2 regions of the Jeotgalicoccus sp. WY2 genome follow, and region 1 is predicted to be linked to the other one. Evidence: riboswitches for the same ligand, from Rfam matches in the RefSeq annotation. Region 1 holds a riboswitch; the other holds the start of a gene.
What was found. Region 1 has a riboswitch for lysine ahead of G4D76_RS17145 (Na+/H+ antiporter NhaC family protein). Riboswitches for the same ligand answer to the same signal wherever they lie in the genome.
Positions count from the first base shown of each region.

Region 2: linked by a shared signal. The riboswitch ahead of G4D76_RS01920 (aspartate-semialdehyde dehydrogenase) and the one ahead of G4D76_RS17145 (Na+/H+ antiporter NhaC family protein) in region 1 are both predicted to bind lysine.

Region 1 is NZ_CP049818.1:2,079,336-2,087,276, reverse strand. It holds partial or broken gene G4D76_RS12115 (NAD(P)/FAD-dependent oxidoreductase) at 1-44, opposite strand, end outside; gene G4D76_RS12110 (HesB/IscA family protein) at 159-518, opposite strand; gene G4D76_RS12105 (DUF1450 domain-containing protein) at 607-852, opposite strand; gene G4D76_RS12100 (NifU family protein) at 914-1,156, opposite strand; gene G4D76_RS12095 (biotin transporter BioY) at 1,250-1,777, opposite strand; gene G4D76_RS16225 (hypothetical protein) at 1,878-1,958, opposite strand; gene G4D76_RS16220 (HAD-IIA family hydrolase) at 2,003-2,419, opposite strand; gene G4D76_RS15430 (HAD family hydrolase) at 2,416-2,640, opposite strand; gene G4D76_RS12085 (DUF86 domain-containing protein) at 2,630-3,058, opposite strand; gene G4D76_RS12080 (YutD family protein) at 3,133-3,468, opposite strand; partial or broken gene G4D76_RS15425 (Na+/H+ antiporter NhaC family protein) at 3,662-4,417, opposite strand; gene G4D76_RS17145 (Na+/H+ antiporter NhaC family protein) at 4,434-5,099, opposite strand; lysine riboswitch at 5,173-5,339, opposite strand; gene G4D76_RS15420 (5'-nucleotidase C-terminal domain-containing protein) at 5,384-5,836, opposite strand; gene G4D76_RS15415 (bifunctional UDP-sugar hydrolase/5'-nucleotidase) at 5,983-6,387, opposite strand; gene G4D76_RS17140 (TSUP family transporter) at 6,408-7,037, opposite strand; gene G4D76_RS17135 (hypothetical protein) at 7,393-7,527, opposite strand; partial or broken gene G4D76_RS12050 (DUF72 domain-containing protein) at 7,539-7,941, opposite strand, start outside.
Region 2 is NZ_CP049818.1:326,220-334,160, reverse strand. It holds gene G4D76_RS01930 (CvfB family protein) at 1-74, opposite strand, end outside; gene G4D76_RS14245 (S1-like domain-containing RNA-binding protein) at 34-213, opposite strand; partial or broken gene G4D76_RS01925 (ABC-F family ATP-binding cassette domain-containing protein) at 400-2,003, shown strand; lysine riboswitch at 2,066-2,245, shown strand; partial or broken gene G4D76_RS01920 (aspartate-semialdehyde dehydrogenase) at 2,332-3,308, shown strand; partial or broken gene dapA (4-hydroxy-tetrahydrodipicolinate synthase) at 3,323-4,205, shown strand; partial or broken gene dapB (4-hydroxy-tetrahydrodipicolinate reductase) at 4,231-4,912, shown strand; partial or broken gene dapD (2,3,4,5-tetrahydropyridine-2,6-dicarboxylate N-acetyltransferase) at 4,896-5,640, shown strand; gene G4D76_RS01900 (M20 metallopeptidase family protein) at 5,640-6,806, shown strand; gene G4D76_RS01895 (alanine racemase) at 6,809-7,879, shown strand; gene lysA (diaminopimelate decarboxylase) at 7,869-7,941, shown strand, end outside.

The DNA of each region.
Region 1 (7,941 bases):
TAACCGGCACCAAGTACTAAGACTTTTTTTCTTTCATAGCTCATAATTTATTTTCCTTCCCAGCGAATAAGTTTATATGTTTTATACTGTTATATCAGTTTCTATACCAGTTTATATATTAGCACTATATGTTAATATTTCAAGCGTTTTCACTAATTTTAACAGTCTCCCGGAGCTCCCGCATTTGCTTTAGTTCTAAATGAGGAACCGCAGCCGCATGACAAGCTTGCATTCGGGTTTTCAATCGTAAACCCGCCGCCGATAAGCGACTGTTTAAAATCAATCACAGTACCGTCTACAACAGGCAGATCCATTTTGGCAACGAGCATTTTAACACCGTGAAATTCGAATACTTCATCCTTTTCCGATGCTTCACCTTCCGCCGCCATGCCATAAGTTAATCCTGTACAGCCTCCGCCCTGAACTTTAAAACGCAGAAAACCGTCGACCATGTCATTCGCTTCCAGCATATCTTTAACTTCGTACGCTGCACTTTCTGTCAGTGTTACTGATGACATAAAAATCACTCCTGTTCTAAATACTTTGTTATAAAAATCTCAATATCTTAATTATACTATACGAAAAACGTTAGCACCAATGATGAGTTCACTCATCAAATGCCTGATTATTTTTATCGATCCGTTTATACGTTTTTTCAAGAAGCTGCTCATTATTTTTAGCAGCTACGATCTCCCCGTCTACGAGAACGAAAAAACTTTTACTGCATAAACCGCAATTATTTGTGCATTCATAATCAACGACATCGATTGCCGGATTTTTATCCAGCTGAGCATACACATCGTGAGTTCCCTTTTGCATATTAGCGTTGCAAAATTCTACAATTGTATACATTGGTCATGCTCCCCACCTTAAAAAATAAAAAAACTAGAGACGTCACGTCTCTAGTTGCAATTTAAAACACTTGCTCGATTTCAACAAAACCTGGTACTTCTTCAAGAAGTGCACGTTCGATACCGGCTTTAAGAGTAATCGTTGAGCTTGGGCATGTTCCGCATGCGCCTAGAAGTCTGAGCTTCACAATACCGTCTTCAACATCTACGAGTTCAACGTCTCCGCCATCACGCAGAAGGAAGGGACGTAATTTATCTAATACTTCTTCAACTTGTTCATACATTGTATCCTGACTGACTGCCATTATACTTCACTCCAATCATTTATGAGCATTTTCTATATACAGTACATTATAATAGAAATTCTCTTAAAAATCCATCATTTGAAAGTCCTATTTTTACGCCAGCATAAGTCCTCTCTGTGTTAAAGTCTTCGCAAACATGACCGTTAACACGGCTAATATGACATCCTTAATTAAAAACGGTACGACCGCAGCCATTAATATTCCGTCAGAGACATAGGAGTTCCGATTACCGTATTCATAATAAACGCGAAATAAAGCACACCGCATATAAATCGTCACCATACCTAAGAGCGTAAAGGTAATCATTCGTCCCGCATGTTCATTGCCGCCGACAGCTGTAATCACTACACCGGGAATGAAACCGAGCACAAATCCGAATGACGGTGATACGAGAGACCCTAAGCCTCCGGCGCCTGCAAAGACCGGAATACCGATCAGGCCGATGAATATATATGCTGTAATTGAAATTAATCCCAATTTCTTCCCAAGCAGCATTCCAGCCAGGAGCACCATCGGCACCTGCAGCGTAAACGGTATCGGGCCAAGAGGAATTCTGATTTGTGCACCGACAGCAATCAGTGCAGTAAATAATGCAGCAAAAACAAGATGTTTAGTTTTCATATTATTACTCCTGTAATTTTGATTAGTTATATCATAACAGGAAAAAACCCTCGTGTTAACCTAATATTTAAAATGGTTAACACGAGAGCGTTACTTAAACTTATAACTGCCAGTCACAAAGCGTATCAATTACATGTGACGGCGGTATTTCTTTCGTCATTACTTCTTCTTTAGAATGCACACCTGTACCAACATGAATCGTATCCAGCCCACCGTTAATTCCCGTTAAAAATCAGTGTCGTAATTATCACCAATCATTACCGCTTCACCCGGCAGCAAATTTAACCGTGCTAAAGCACCATCTAAAATATAACGGTTTGGTTTGCCGGTAATGACAGGCTCGACTCCAGTAACTTCACTGACCAGTTTTACGAATGAGCCGTTCCCAGGAGAAAAACCAAAATCCGTTTTAATCTTTATATCAGGATTTGTCGCAAGAAAGCGCGCGCCTTCCTGAATCAGCCGGCAGGCAGTAATAATTTTATCAAACGTAATTGATGTATCGAGACCCATAACGACCGCATCCGGTGCCGTCTCAGTTAATACAATACTGCTATCTTTAGTCAGCGTGTTTTTAAAACTGTCAGTCCCGACTATATATACTCCCGGTGAATTGAATTCCTGTTCAAGATAGTTTTTCATTGCAGCTGCCGACGTGTTATATGATTTACTGTCGTTGTAAAGCCCATCGTCTCAAACTTTTGAAGAATTTCTTCAGGATGTCTGGTCGCATTATTCGTCAGAAATAAATAGGGAATGCCCGAAACATTTAAACGGTCGATAAAATTAATAGCACCATCAATGACCTCGTTACCGTTAAACATCGTGCCATCAAGATCGATTAAATATCCTTTATACATCATCGTCCCCGCTGAATGCCGTTACGGCCTGCGAATCATTTTTGTAAAAATATTCAATGCTCTTCTTAAAATCTTTATAAGCACTGATGTTCTCTTTAAAATCTGCACGCATTGCTTCGTGATTCACTGCCTGATAGTTTCTCGTCAGTTCTTTTCTCCACTGCAGCGTATTTTTAAACTTCTCTGCATCTTCAGGCCCTATTACTTTTTCCTGAGCCAAAATATCAAGCACATCCTGATAGTTACCGGGATCTCTTAATATAAACGCATCGATAATCATATTACCTACATCGACTGTCGCTTCTATAAGCATGTGACAGGCTCTTTCAAGCGCTAGATTATTCTCAGTGTCAATCGTTTCTGCAAGTCCTTCAATGTAGTCGAGACGCTTGTTTAACAGTTTTTTTATCTCAAAATACATTTCTACACCTCATCATTATTACTCTCTTATCATATCATATGCCTGCGCCCAGATAATAAAAAGAGACCGGTCCATTACGGCCCGGCCTCTTCCTGAACTTCTTCATCAGACTCTTCAGTCTGTTCTTGTAATTCGTGTTTTGAAACTTTTCGTAAAATAAAGTACGCACATCCGAAGTTGCAGTATTCATTTAAATACTCTTCGATAGCATTGACCCGTTTGTCCGGTTCCACTTTACGTTTTCCATTTCTATAAAAACCGGCAAGCCTCAGTTTTTCATAACCGACATCACCGACGATGTAATCATACTTGTTCAGCAGTTCGCTGTATTTTTCAATAAATATTTCTTCATCAAATGCATCGCGGTAATTTTCCACGAGTTCAAAGTTCATATGATCAATCGTAATCATAGACGCACACCCTTTAATCAAACTAATACATCCATGATAGCATAATTTTTACCATTATGCGTTCTGTTTAGCTACCGGGCGGTACATAAATTTAACGATAACAAACACTACAAGAAGGCCGCCGAAAACGCCCGCTAGTGCCCATAGTACAACTCGTAGTAATTCCCAGTATGAATAAAACCGGCAAGTCCGATTAATGCTGAAATAAGCGCATATGGCAATGCGTCATAACGTGGACGATGTGATCACTGCCGGATCCTGTAGACGACAGAATTGTCGAATCGGAAATTGGAGACAGTGGTCACCGAACACAGCACCGGCCAATACTGCTGCAAACTAGGCAGTAAAGAGCTCAGTTGCATCAAGTGAATAATAATTTCGCCGCAACAGGAATCAGAATACCGAATGAACCCAGCTCGTACCTGTAGCAAGCGCCATAATACATGCAGATAAATATCACAGCCGGCAGAAGGACTACTGGCAGATTCGAATTTTCAACCATTGCACCGAGCAGTTCACCTGTGCCCAGCTGACTGATTAATCCGCCGATCATCCATGCGAATGTTAATACCATCATCGCAGGGAACATGGCAAGAAATCCTGTTTTGATGCCAAGCAGAATATGTCTGCCGCTGAAATCATTGTCATTTTTCGTCTGCTTGAAATAGTAAACCAGCGTCAGCACCAAACCGGCGATACCGCCGATTAACAGTGCGTGTGTAATTAATGTGTTTTCCATTACAGTGAAGACGCTCCAGTCTCCGCCTTCCATTGCGCCTGTAATATACATCGCAACGATAACGGTCAGTGCAAGACCGGCAATCGGCACGATTAATGCACTTGCGCTTGAGCCTTCATGGACAGGCAGGTCTTCATCCTGCTCTGCAAATTCAGGTACCTTATCGCGCAGAATACCTTCATTAATTGCCAGCTCTTCTTGTTTTCGCATCGGTCCGATATCGAACTTAAAAAATAACGATAAACATCATAACAATTGCCGCTATGACATAGAAGTTCATAGGGATCATATACATAAAGCTCTGGAACGGTGAAATATGCGTCATACCTGCTCCGATTAAAAGCGGTGCTGTAAGCCCCATAATTCCTGCACCCCAGCTGGATACAGGCGACATCACCGCTACCGGTGAGGCTGTAGTATCGACCAAGTAAGCCAGTTTCGCTCTTGAAATTTTATACTTGTCGGTAATCGGTTTTGCAACCTGACCGACGATTAATGCACTGAAATAGTCATCGATAAAAACGATAATACCGAGCATTCCGGTCATTAGACCTGCACCGCGGCGGGATTTAACTTTAGTCAGGGCCCAGTTAGTAAATGCACGCGCACCGCCTGACATATTCATAAATGCTGTCATAATTCCGAGCAGTGTTAAGAAAATTAATATGTATGCATTCCACGTGTTCAAACCGCCGTCTTCAATAAATATTGCCAGAAATGAATCAACTACCAATGTGAAAAATTCACCAATTTGGCCGTTCGCAATAACAAATGCCGAGGTAATAATTCCTGCACCTAAACTAATGCCGACTTTTCTTGTTACTACAACAAGAATAAGTGTAAGCAGGGGCGGGATTAACGGCATATATTCCCAATTTAAAAATGATTCCATCTTTCTTCCTCCTAATTTTTTCAATAAAAAAAACCACAAATACGCTGACAGTACACGCATTTATGATTTATCTATTAAATGTAGCGCATCATGTAACTGACAGTGCCCAGCCTGTTTAACTGAACCCCAGAACAAATACCTGCCGGTACTATCCTTCGGCACTTTCCCCTTTCAAGTATTTTCTAAACGCATGCCTGCTGAAATACTTTACTGTTGAAAAGTGCAACCTCTACTTTTTCTTTATTCAATTATTTTACATTATAGCATATTCAGGATTGAAAAGACTATACCGCTTCAAGATAATTTTTTATGATATCTCGCAGCAGGTCCGGCACCATATATTCTTTTTTCGAATATCTGAACTGCGGAAAAATTCTGCCAAACGTATACATGTCAAGTGTTCCAAGTGTATATTTCTTCTTTTCATCAATGAGTTCGTCACCGATATAATATTCGCGTTCCGACTGGATATAATGAATATTATCAGTAACGAAACAGCCGAAAATATCTCCTCTAAAACCCAGTCCCCGTACGATTTCATCTTTATACTCATGTCGGTTTGCCTGAGTAAACACTTCTTTCATTTCGCGCCCCGTGAGTTCTATCTGGACTGCATTAATCGCATGCGGCAGCACTTTATGAAGTGAGTATTCAGTCAGTTCGCCGCCTTCAAACGGACTTGCTATAAGCCCTGTATGAATGAGTCCGGCATCGCTTTTAGTAAAATCTTTAAGCATATATGCCAGCAGAGAACTGAACCGTCCTGCTGAATACAATCTCCGGTCGATCGGCAGTGCATCTTCTTTTACGACAGTATTTTTTAAAATTGCTTTACCTTTATTATAATAATCGTTTTCAACCTGGGATAATATATCCGATTCAATCAGGACCGCTTTTTGCCGGTGAGCTCACCATCTTTAAATTCAAGCGTCACTTCGCCGATGTATTCTCCATATCTGCCTGCTGCTGCAAGCAGCACACCGTTGACACGTTCACCTTTATCAAAATGATGATGCGTATGCGAGGATAAAATCAAATCAATTTCAGGAAATTTGTTTGCGAGTGATTCATCGTCGTACATACCTAAGTGACTCATCATCACGATAACATCAACCTGGGGCTGCAGTTCCCGTAAATACTTTTCTATCCAGTCAAAAGCATTTGCCACTTCCCAGTCTAATGCCAGATAGAAGGGTGTAAATTCCACTGTCGCTGCGATAAAACCTATTTTTATACCGTTTGTTTCTTTAATAGTGTAAGGTTTAAAATACGGTTCTTTACTGCCCACTTCGCGCAGATTCGCACAGATTACATCGAACTCGGCATCGTCGTACAGATGCTTAAGCTGATTTTTGTCAGGGTGATTCCTTCATTATTTCCGAGCGTAGCCACGTCACATGTAGCATTATTCAACAATTCAATATTGCCTTTTCCGAGTGTCGCTTCTGTATATGGATGCGAACGGTCGACATGATCGCCGATATCGACATAAAACATATTGTCTCTGAACTGACGTCTTTTATTTTTAATGAAGCTCGTGAACTTCATGTAATTATGTAATGCACTGTGTATATCATTAGTATGATAAATTTTTACTTCCATACGAGCACTCCTTAAAGAATTGTTTGTAAAATCAAGTATAATCCCAGTAAACAAGACGGTACGAAGCAGTACAACTAAAGCATCCGAACTGAACCGCTGATTAATTTTCACACCGATAGTCGCTCCAACGACCGCTGCCGGTACGAGCATTAGTATATACCAATAAACGATTATTCTGCAGTACGTGCCCGAATGCCGACGATACACCGGAGAAAAATACATCATCATACTCGTACCGATGGCAATTGTCGGCGGCATACGGAAAACCATCAGCATTAAAGGTGTCATCAAGACACCTCCGCAATACCGAAAAGGCCTGTTATAAAAACCGACGATAAATGTTATCGTAATAGCAAGATACGGCGGAAAGCCGTAGTGATAAATATACCTGTTTATCGCGGTGAGGTTTTTAAATACTTAGGGTTTTGGAAAACTTTCATCGGCTTAATTTTGTTTCTGATTACTAAGAGAAACTGATAAAAATTAAGAATATCCCGAAGTATAAGTTGAAACTGTCAACTGTAAACAAGCTGCTGGCATATGAGCCTGCAAATGCCCCCGGCATTAACCCGATTAAAAAACAGAATACCATTCTGCTTATCAACCTGCTTGTTTCGCGCATATGAAATCATCGCGCTCATACCTGTAAATATTAAAAGCATACTCGATGTACCGACCGCCGTCTGCGGTGTTATTGCCGCAGCAGGCCGAGTGTCAGCCCAAAAAACATTAAAGCCGGAACAACGATGACACCCCCGCCGATACCGACGAGAGAGCCCAGTATAGAAGAAAGTAAACCAATTAGTATAAGCACGATAAATTCCATGACCCAGCCCCTTAGAATAGTTTCAGCTGCTTCGGCGCGAGTCCGCTGTATTCTATATTCAGCATGCTGATTAACTGTTTGCATTGCCAGCTGCGTGACCTCCTGAGTTATTGTTAAAAACGATATAGATATCTTTCGTTTTATGCTGCAGTATATTGATTGTTTTTTTTAACCACTCGAGTTCCTGTCTGTTATAATCGTATAAATAACGCACGTCCCGCCACTCTTCGGATGTACGGTTCTGCTGTGTCCAGCCGTGAACGTTCCGGCCATGCAGGCGTATAAATGCTGTATCATCCGTAACGCGGTTAACGAAAGGAACTGAACCGATTCCTGCCTGCGGTTCATCACAAATACTGTGAATGACCTGGCTGTCATGCAGAAATTCCAGTGTATGTTCTCTAAAATCATCAC
Region 2 (7,941 bases), 680 kb from region 1:
GTAATACTTGGGATAGTCGGTGTTGCGAACAGTTCACCCGAGCGGTTTGGATATAAATACAAGTATTTCTTCATCGATCTCGTATTCTTTATCCCCTTCGATTTCTGAACTGTTCATGCGGATATACTTGTTGTCATCTGTCACTAGAGTGTAAGTTGATCCTTCTTTTTTAATCACTTTTAAAAATTGTGTAGTACCTGAAAGTTTTGTCATATAGACTCCTCATTTATTTGTTTCTATTGTGTATTATTAGTTTATCAGTTAATGTTTAATATTGTGGTTTTTAAATAGTAAGCATACGGATGAACATACTGGTGTATTTAAATAATACCATATTTATGGTATTATCGCTTATGAATGTAAACTAAAAATGATTGTTTTATATAAAGGAGAATGCACATGCTGCAAGTAAGCGAAGTGAGTCTGAGATTTGGAGACAGAAAATTATTTGAAGATGTAAATATTAAATTCACACCGGGGAACTGTTACGGTTTAATCGGTGCGAACGGTGCCGGGAAGTCTACTTTCCTTAAAGTGCTGACAGGTGAAGTTGACTCGGACGGACACGTTATTTTAGGCGCGGACGAGCGCATGGCCTTTCTTCGCCAGGATCACTTCGGCTATGAAGATACACGCGTATTAGATATCGTAATGATGGGCCATGAAAAATTATGGTCTATTATGAACGAGAAAAACGAAATTTACATGAAGCCCGACTTTTCGGATGAAGATGGAATCAGAGCAGCTGAACTCGAAGGAGAATACGGCGAAATGGGCGGCTGGACTGCTGAAAGTGACGCAGAAACACTCCTTCACGGCCTTGGTGTCACGCACGACTTAGTTGATAAAACGATGGGTGAAATCGATAACACTGCAAAAGTTAAAGTGCTACTTGCACAAAGCCTGTTCGGTAACCCCGACGTTCTTCTCCTCGATGAGCCTACAAACGGACTTGATATCGAAGCAGTTCAGTGGCTTGAAGAATTCCTGATTAACTTTGAAAACACTGTCATTGTCGTATCCCACGACAGACACTTCCTGAACAACGTATGTACGCATATCGCTGACTTAGACTTCGGCAAAATCCAGGTATACGTAGGAAACTACGACTTCTGGTACCAGTCAAGCCAGATGGCATTACAAATGTCTCAGGATCAAAACAAGAAAAAAGAAGAAAAAATTAAAGAGCTTAAGGACTTCGTTGCACGTTTCAGCGCCAACGCTTCGAAATCAAAACAAGCAACGAGCCGTAAGAAAATGCTCGAAAAAATTGAACTGGATGATATTAGACCCTCGTCACGCCGCTATCCTTTCGTCGGTTTCACTTCTGAAAGAGAAATAGGTAACGAACTTTTAACAGTAAGAGATCTTACTCATTCTATTAACGGCGAAACAGTACTTGATAACTTAACGTTTACACTGTCACCGAACGATAAAATTATTTTAACAGGCGGTTCTGAACTGCAGCGCACTACCCTCTTACGTATTCTTGCAGGGGAAATTACTCCTGATGCTGGAACAGTTACATGGGGTGTTACAACACTTCACAGAGCTACTTCCCGAAAGATAACTCGGAGTTCTTTGAAGGCATCGACTTAAGTCTTGTTGAATGGCTGCGTCAGTACGCTCCGCCTGAAGAACAGACTGAAACATTCCTGCGCGGTTTCTTAGGCAGAATGCTGTTCAGCGGTGAAGAAGCGAAGAAAAAAGCAAGCGTCTTATCCGGTGGAGAAAAAGTTCGCGCCATGCTCAGCAAAATGATGCTGGCACAGTCGAACGTTCTTTTAATGGATGAGCCGACTAACCACCTTGACTTAGAAAGTATTACTGCAGTCAACGACGGTCTGAAAAAATTCAAAGGGTCAATTATCTTCACATCACATGACCTTGAGTTCATAAATACAATTTCAAATGTCGTGCTTGATTTAAGTGACAACAAAGCACTTGTTAAGGAAATCGGCTACGAAGATTACCTGATTGAAAAAGGTGTTATAAAGAAATAGGAATTGTCTGTTTACTTTAAATACTTTGTTATGTATAATGACAATCAACATCAAAAACTGAATAGAACGGATGAGGCGCATCAATCAACAGTACTCATATACTTAACTTCTGCAAAAGTGTATATGACGAAAGGGTGAGATGCCGAAATAGTTAACGTGCAGCCGTTAACTGTTGGATCTAGTGGTTAAGAGCTATGGATTTGTCATTATTTTCGAAAGAATAATGGAGGGCATCGCTTGTATATAAATTTAAAACAAGTCCGGTACCCGGGCTTGTTTTTTTATTTGTAAATTTTTATTCAGATAAACTTCTAGGAGGCTGTATTTTATGAAACTCGCAATTGTCGGTGCAACAGGTGTCGTCGGTACAAAAATGCTCGAAATGGTTGATCAGTATAAGATTCCTTATAACGAACTGGTACTCTTCTCTTCTAAACGCTCAAGCGGCAAGGAACTTGAAGTGAACGGTGAAACAGTTACAGTTCAGGAGCTGACTGAAGACAGAACAAAAGAAGGTTTTGATTATGTAATTATGAGTGCCGGCGGTTCTACGAGTGAAAAGTTCGCCCCGCTCTTTGAAGCGGCAGGCTCGATCGTTATCGACAATTCAAGTTTCTGGAGAATGCATGAAGATATCGATTTAATCGTTCCGGAAATTAACACACCATCATTAAAACGTAAAATTATCGCGAATCCGAACTGTTCAACAATCCAGTCGGTCATCGCTTTAAAACCTTTATACGATAAATTCGGCGTCACACGCGTACACTACGCAACGTATCAATCAGTATCAGGCTCCGGCGCTGGCGGCATCAGAGATCTTGAAGAAGGTGCAAAAGGCGCTGAGCCGACGACTTATCCAAAGCCGATTTACAATAACGTTATTCCGCAGATCGATGTATTTTTAGGCGACGGCTATACGAAAGAAGAAGTCAAAATGATTGATGAAACGAAGAAAATTCTCGGTGACGATAACATACAGGTTACTGCAACATGTGTCAGAGTGCCGGTGATTTCCAGCCACAGCGTACAGATTAATGTGACATTGGACAAAGCGGCAACGGAAGAAGAAGTGCGCGACGCATTTAGAAATATTCCGCATATCGTCTTAATGGATAATCCGGCAGAAGGTGTTTATCCTACTCCGTTTGAAGCGACAGACGAAAACGAAATTACGTCGGCCGTATCCGTAAAGACCCGACGCTGGAAAACACTTTCCACGTATGGTGTGTCGGCGATAACATTCTAAAGGGCGCAGCACAGAATACAGTGCAGATTTTGAAATCATTAATAGATAATAAATAAGGAGAGCGATATATATGAGTCCGATTTTCGAAGGTGTCGGCGTGGCAATGACCACCCCGTTTAGAAATAATCAGGTAGACTACGATGCTTTTCAGAGCCACATTGAGTATTTAATTGACAACAATGTTCAGAGTTTAATTATTAATGGTACGACAGGCGAATCCCCTACTTTATCGCCGGAAGAAATTAAAGAACTTTTACGTGTCGGTGTTGAAACTGCAGCTGGCCGTGTACCGGTCATTGCAGGGACAGGCACGAACTCAACTCACAGTCGATTGATTATCGGTGTTCGCAGAAGAAACAGGTGCTGACGGAGTGATGCTGATTACGCCTTATTACAACAAGAGTAATCAGCGCGGTTTAATCGCACACTTTACAGCGATTGCTGACAGTATTAATATTCCTGTTATTTTATAACGTGCCGGCACGTACAGGTATGTCAATCGATCCTGAAACAGTGTTAGAGTTAAGCCAGCACAAAAATATCGTTGCACTGAAAGATGCAGTGGGCGATTTAAATTATACAATCAATGTTTTAACCTTGTTGATTCTGAATTTTCACTATACAGCGGCAACGATGACAATCTGTGCGACTTTACTGCACTCGGCGGCAAAGGATTAATTTCAGTTGTCGGCAACGTGATTCCATGTGAGATGCAGGAAGTATACGAACGGATTGCTGCAGGCGACGCTGCAGCAAGACAGCGTTTCGCTTCACTGATGCCGGTAATTAACGCAGTACAGATTGATGTGAACCCAATTCCGGTTAAAGCTTTAACAGCTGAACTCGGGTTTGGTAATTATGAGCTTCGCTTACCGCTCTTGCCTCTTGAAGAAGGTGCAAGACAGGCGATTGTCGATGCATTTAACGAATTCAGAAAAGGTGTAAGGGTATGAGAATCTCTTAATCGGTTACGGGACGATGAACAAAATCGTTGCCCGTCTCGCAAGTGAAGCCGGACATGAAATTGCGGGAGTGATTTCATCCGGAGAGACTGACTACCCTGCTTTTACAAATATCGATGAGGCGAATGCGGATGTGGCGATTGACTTTTCCAATCCCGAGCGCATTCAGCCGCTGATTGAAAAAGACTTCCAGACTCCCCTCGTTGTCGCAACGACAGGAAAAAAAGAAGAATTGTCTCAGCCTTAAAAGAACGTGCTGCACAGGCACCGGTATTTTTCAGTGCCAATATGAGCTACGGCGTGCACGTCTTAAACAAACTGCTCCGTGAAGCTCTGTCACAGCTTAGTGATTACGATCTGGAGCTGGTTGAGCGTCATCATAATAAGAAAGTCGATGCACCGAGCGGTACGCTCGTTAAACTCCTTGACACGGCACTTGAAGAGCGTGATGGCAGTTATCCGTCTACGACCGGTCATCTGTCAGTAATCCGCGTTCGAAAGATGAGATCGGCGTCAGCGCAATACGCGGCGGCACGATTGTCGGCGAGCATGAGGCAATTTTTGCCGGGCTCGATGAAGTCATAGAATTGAAACACATTGCGCAGTCGAAAGATATTTTCGCAAACGGTGCCCTTGTCGCCGCAGAAAGTCTGGTAAACAAAGAAAACGGATTTTACGACTATAACAACATATTCTAAGGAGTTTTTACACAATGGAAAATTTACAGCAGAAGAGATTATTCAATACATTTCAAACGCGGAGAAAGAAACACCTTAAAATTTATGTTAACGGAAACTTTGAAGGTGTCCAGTTCGATGAGTCATTTAAAGTATTCGGGACAGAGGATTCAAAAACTGTGTTCGCAGATGCGCGTGACTGGCAGAAGTTTTATCCTTCAATTGAAGATAAAGTGACAGATATCGTTATCGAACAGGACCGCCGCAACTCGGCTATTCCTTTAATGGACTTAACGAATACGAAAGCGCGTATCGAACCGGGTGCATTCATTCGTGAACATGCAGTAATTGGTGACGGCGCGGTTGTCATGATGGGCGCATCAATAAACATCGGCGCAATTGTCGGCGAAGGCACGATGATCGATATGAATGCAGTGTTAGGCGGCCGTGCAACGACTGGTAAAAATGTCCACGTTGGTGCTGGTGCAGTACTTGCTGGTGTTATTGAACCGCCAAGCGCGTCCCCTGTCGTTATCGAAGATGATGTATTAATCGGCGCGAACGCTGTTATTTTAGAAGGTGTGACTGTCGGTAAAGGTGCAATCGTTGCAGCTGGTGCAATTGTTACTGAAGATGTTCCTGCAGGAACTGTCGTTGCGGGTACTCCGGCACGTGTGATTAAACAAGCAAGCGACGTTACCGGTTCTAAAAAAGAAATCGTACAGGCGCTTAGAAAGCTGAATGACTAATGTCAGAACGTTACGAAAAAGAGCTTAAGTTCGTTACCGAACACCGGAGATATCTGCATCAGCATCCGGAATTAAGTCTTAAAGAATATAAAACAACTGAGTACATTATTGCTGTACTTGAAGAAATTGGTATACCGTCCTGCCGGGTGCTGGATACGGGTGTCGTCGCTTACTTAGAAGGCAACAGCAAGACGACACTTGGCTTCAGAGCCGATATAGACGGCTTGCCGGTGCACGAACAGAATGATGTTGAATATAAAAGCCGTGTGGATAATGTAATGCACGCGTGCGGACACGATGGGCATACCACTGCCCTTCTTTTATTTGCACAGCGTGCGAAAGCATTAGCGGATAAAGGTGAGCTGAAACACAATTCGGTATTTATTTTCCAGCCGAGTGAAGAAGCGAATGCCGGTGCGAATTTAATGATTAATGCATGGAATAACCGCCCGGATTTCGCTGCGATTTTCGGCGTGCATTTAATGCCTGATGAAGATGAAGGACTCGTTTTATACAGAGATGATGAACTGACAGCAAGTGCAACGGAATTTCACTTTACAGTGACAGGCTCAAGCGCTCACGTGGCACAAAAACATCAGGGTGTTTCTGCTCTGGAAGCAATCCTGAAAATTGCTTTAGAAGTTGGCAACATTCAGCAGTTTCATTTAGACGGCTTAAACCGCAACATTATTCATATGGGTCAGCTTAGTTCAGGTGAAGCTGTTAATACGGTACCTGCAAACGCAGCGCTCCGCGGGACAATCCGCACTTATGAAGCGTCGGATCTTGCTGTAATTAAAGCTCAGCTGACTAAAATTAAAGAAGCTGCAGAATTATTGTACGGCGCGTCAGTTGAACTGAATTATACTGAAGGCTATCCTGCAGTGAAGAATAACCCAGAGTTAAAAGAAATGGTCGAATCATCAATTCAGGATGCCGGGCTTCGAGGTATAGAGAAAGATAAACCATATTTATTCGGAGAAGATTTCAGCTTTTATTCCAATATCGCAAAAACCTATTTTGTCTTTGCAGGCGCAAGGAATTTAGAAAAAGGCTTTGCATCAAGCCTTCATACAGATACGTTTAACTTTGATGAGCGCGTGCTTATTAAAGTGGCAGATTACTATGAAGCGCTGTTAAATAACTACATGTCAGGGAGAGAATAGCAATGGGTGGTACTTTTCAAATAGATGAAGCGCAGTTTATCGAACAGGCTCGTCGTCAGTTTCAGCTGACGGACCGGACGATTGCCGTCGTTAAAAATAATGCATATAACTATGGACTGGAATTCGCGGTTAAAGCATTTGCGATTTCAGGAATTCGTGCGTTTGCGACAACTTCGGTGGACGACGCGGTTAAAATCAGACACATGTGCGGAGATAAAGTTGACATTATATTAATGAATCCGACGACGGATTTTAAACGCGCACGCATGTTCAATCTTCATATCACCCTCCCCTCCCGGGATTATTATGATGCTTATAAAGACGAGCTGCATGATATACATATCCATTTAGAATATGCCGGACTATTTAACCGTTCCGGGCTGTCTTCTATAGAGGAACTTGAGTATATTTTAAATGATATGAATGAATCAGATCTTGAGCTCAATTTCACAGGACTTTGGACGCACTTCGGCTACTCAGATGAGTTCGACGGCATTTATGAAACAGAGCGCGGCATGTGGGAGCAGTTTATCAGTGATGTGCTGGAGCTCGGAATTAAACCATCTATTCATGCACAGAACAGCGCGAGCTATGTCAGAGACGGACTTTTGGATAAGCACTCGCACGTGCGCTTAGGTATCGGACTCTACGGTTCGAAACCGTATGCGGATTTAGACGATAAAGACTTTGTTCAATCGTCGACACTGTCAGCACCCATTGTTCAGTTCAGACGCTTAACTGCGGGCATGACGCTCGGTTACGGCGCCGCCTTTAAAGCGGACGAAGACTGTACTGTTGCAGTTGTGGATATCGGATACGGCGACGGTGTCCTCCGTGCACGTGCCGGCCATGAATGTGAAATTGGCGGAAAAACTTATCCTATCGTCGCACTTATGATGAGTCATATGGTCGTACTGGTCGATGACGATGTAGAGGCACACATGTCCGTTTATCTGTATAACAAGAAACTCCGCATCGACAAATACACACATCTCGGTGTTGGGGCTAATTCTGAACAGCTCGGTGCGTTAAACTATCAATCATTAGGGAGAGAAATTATTTATGACGTTTAATTATCAATCAGGAGAACTTCAAGTAAGAGGACATAAAATCAGTGATATTGCAGCAGAATACG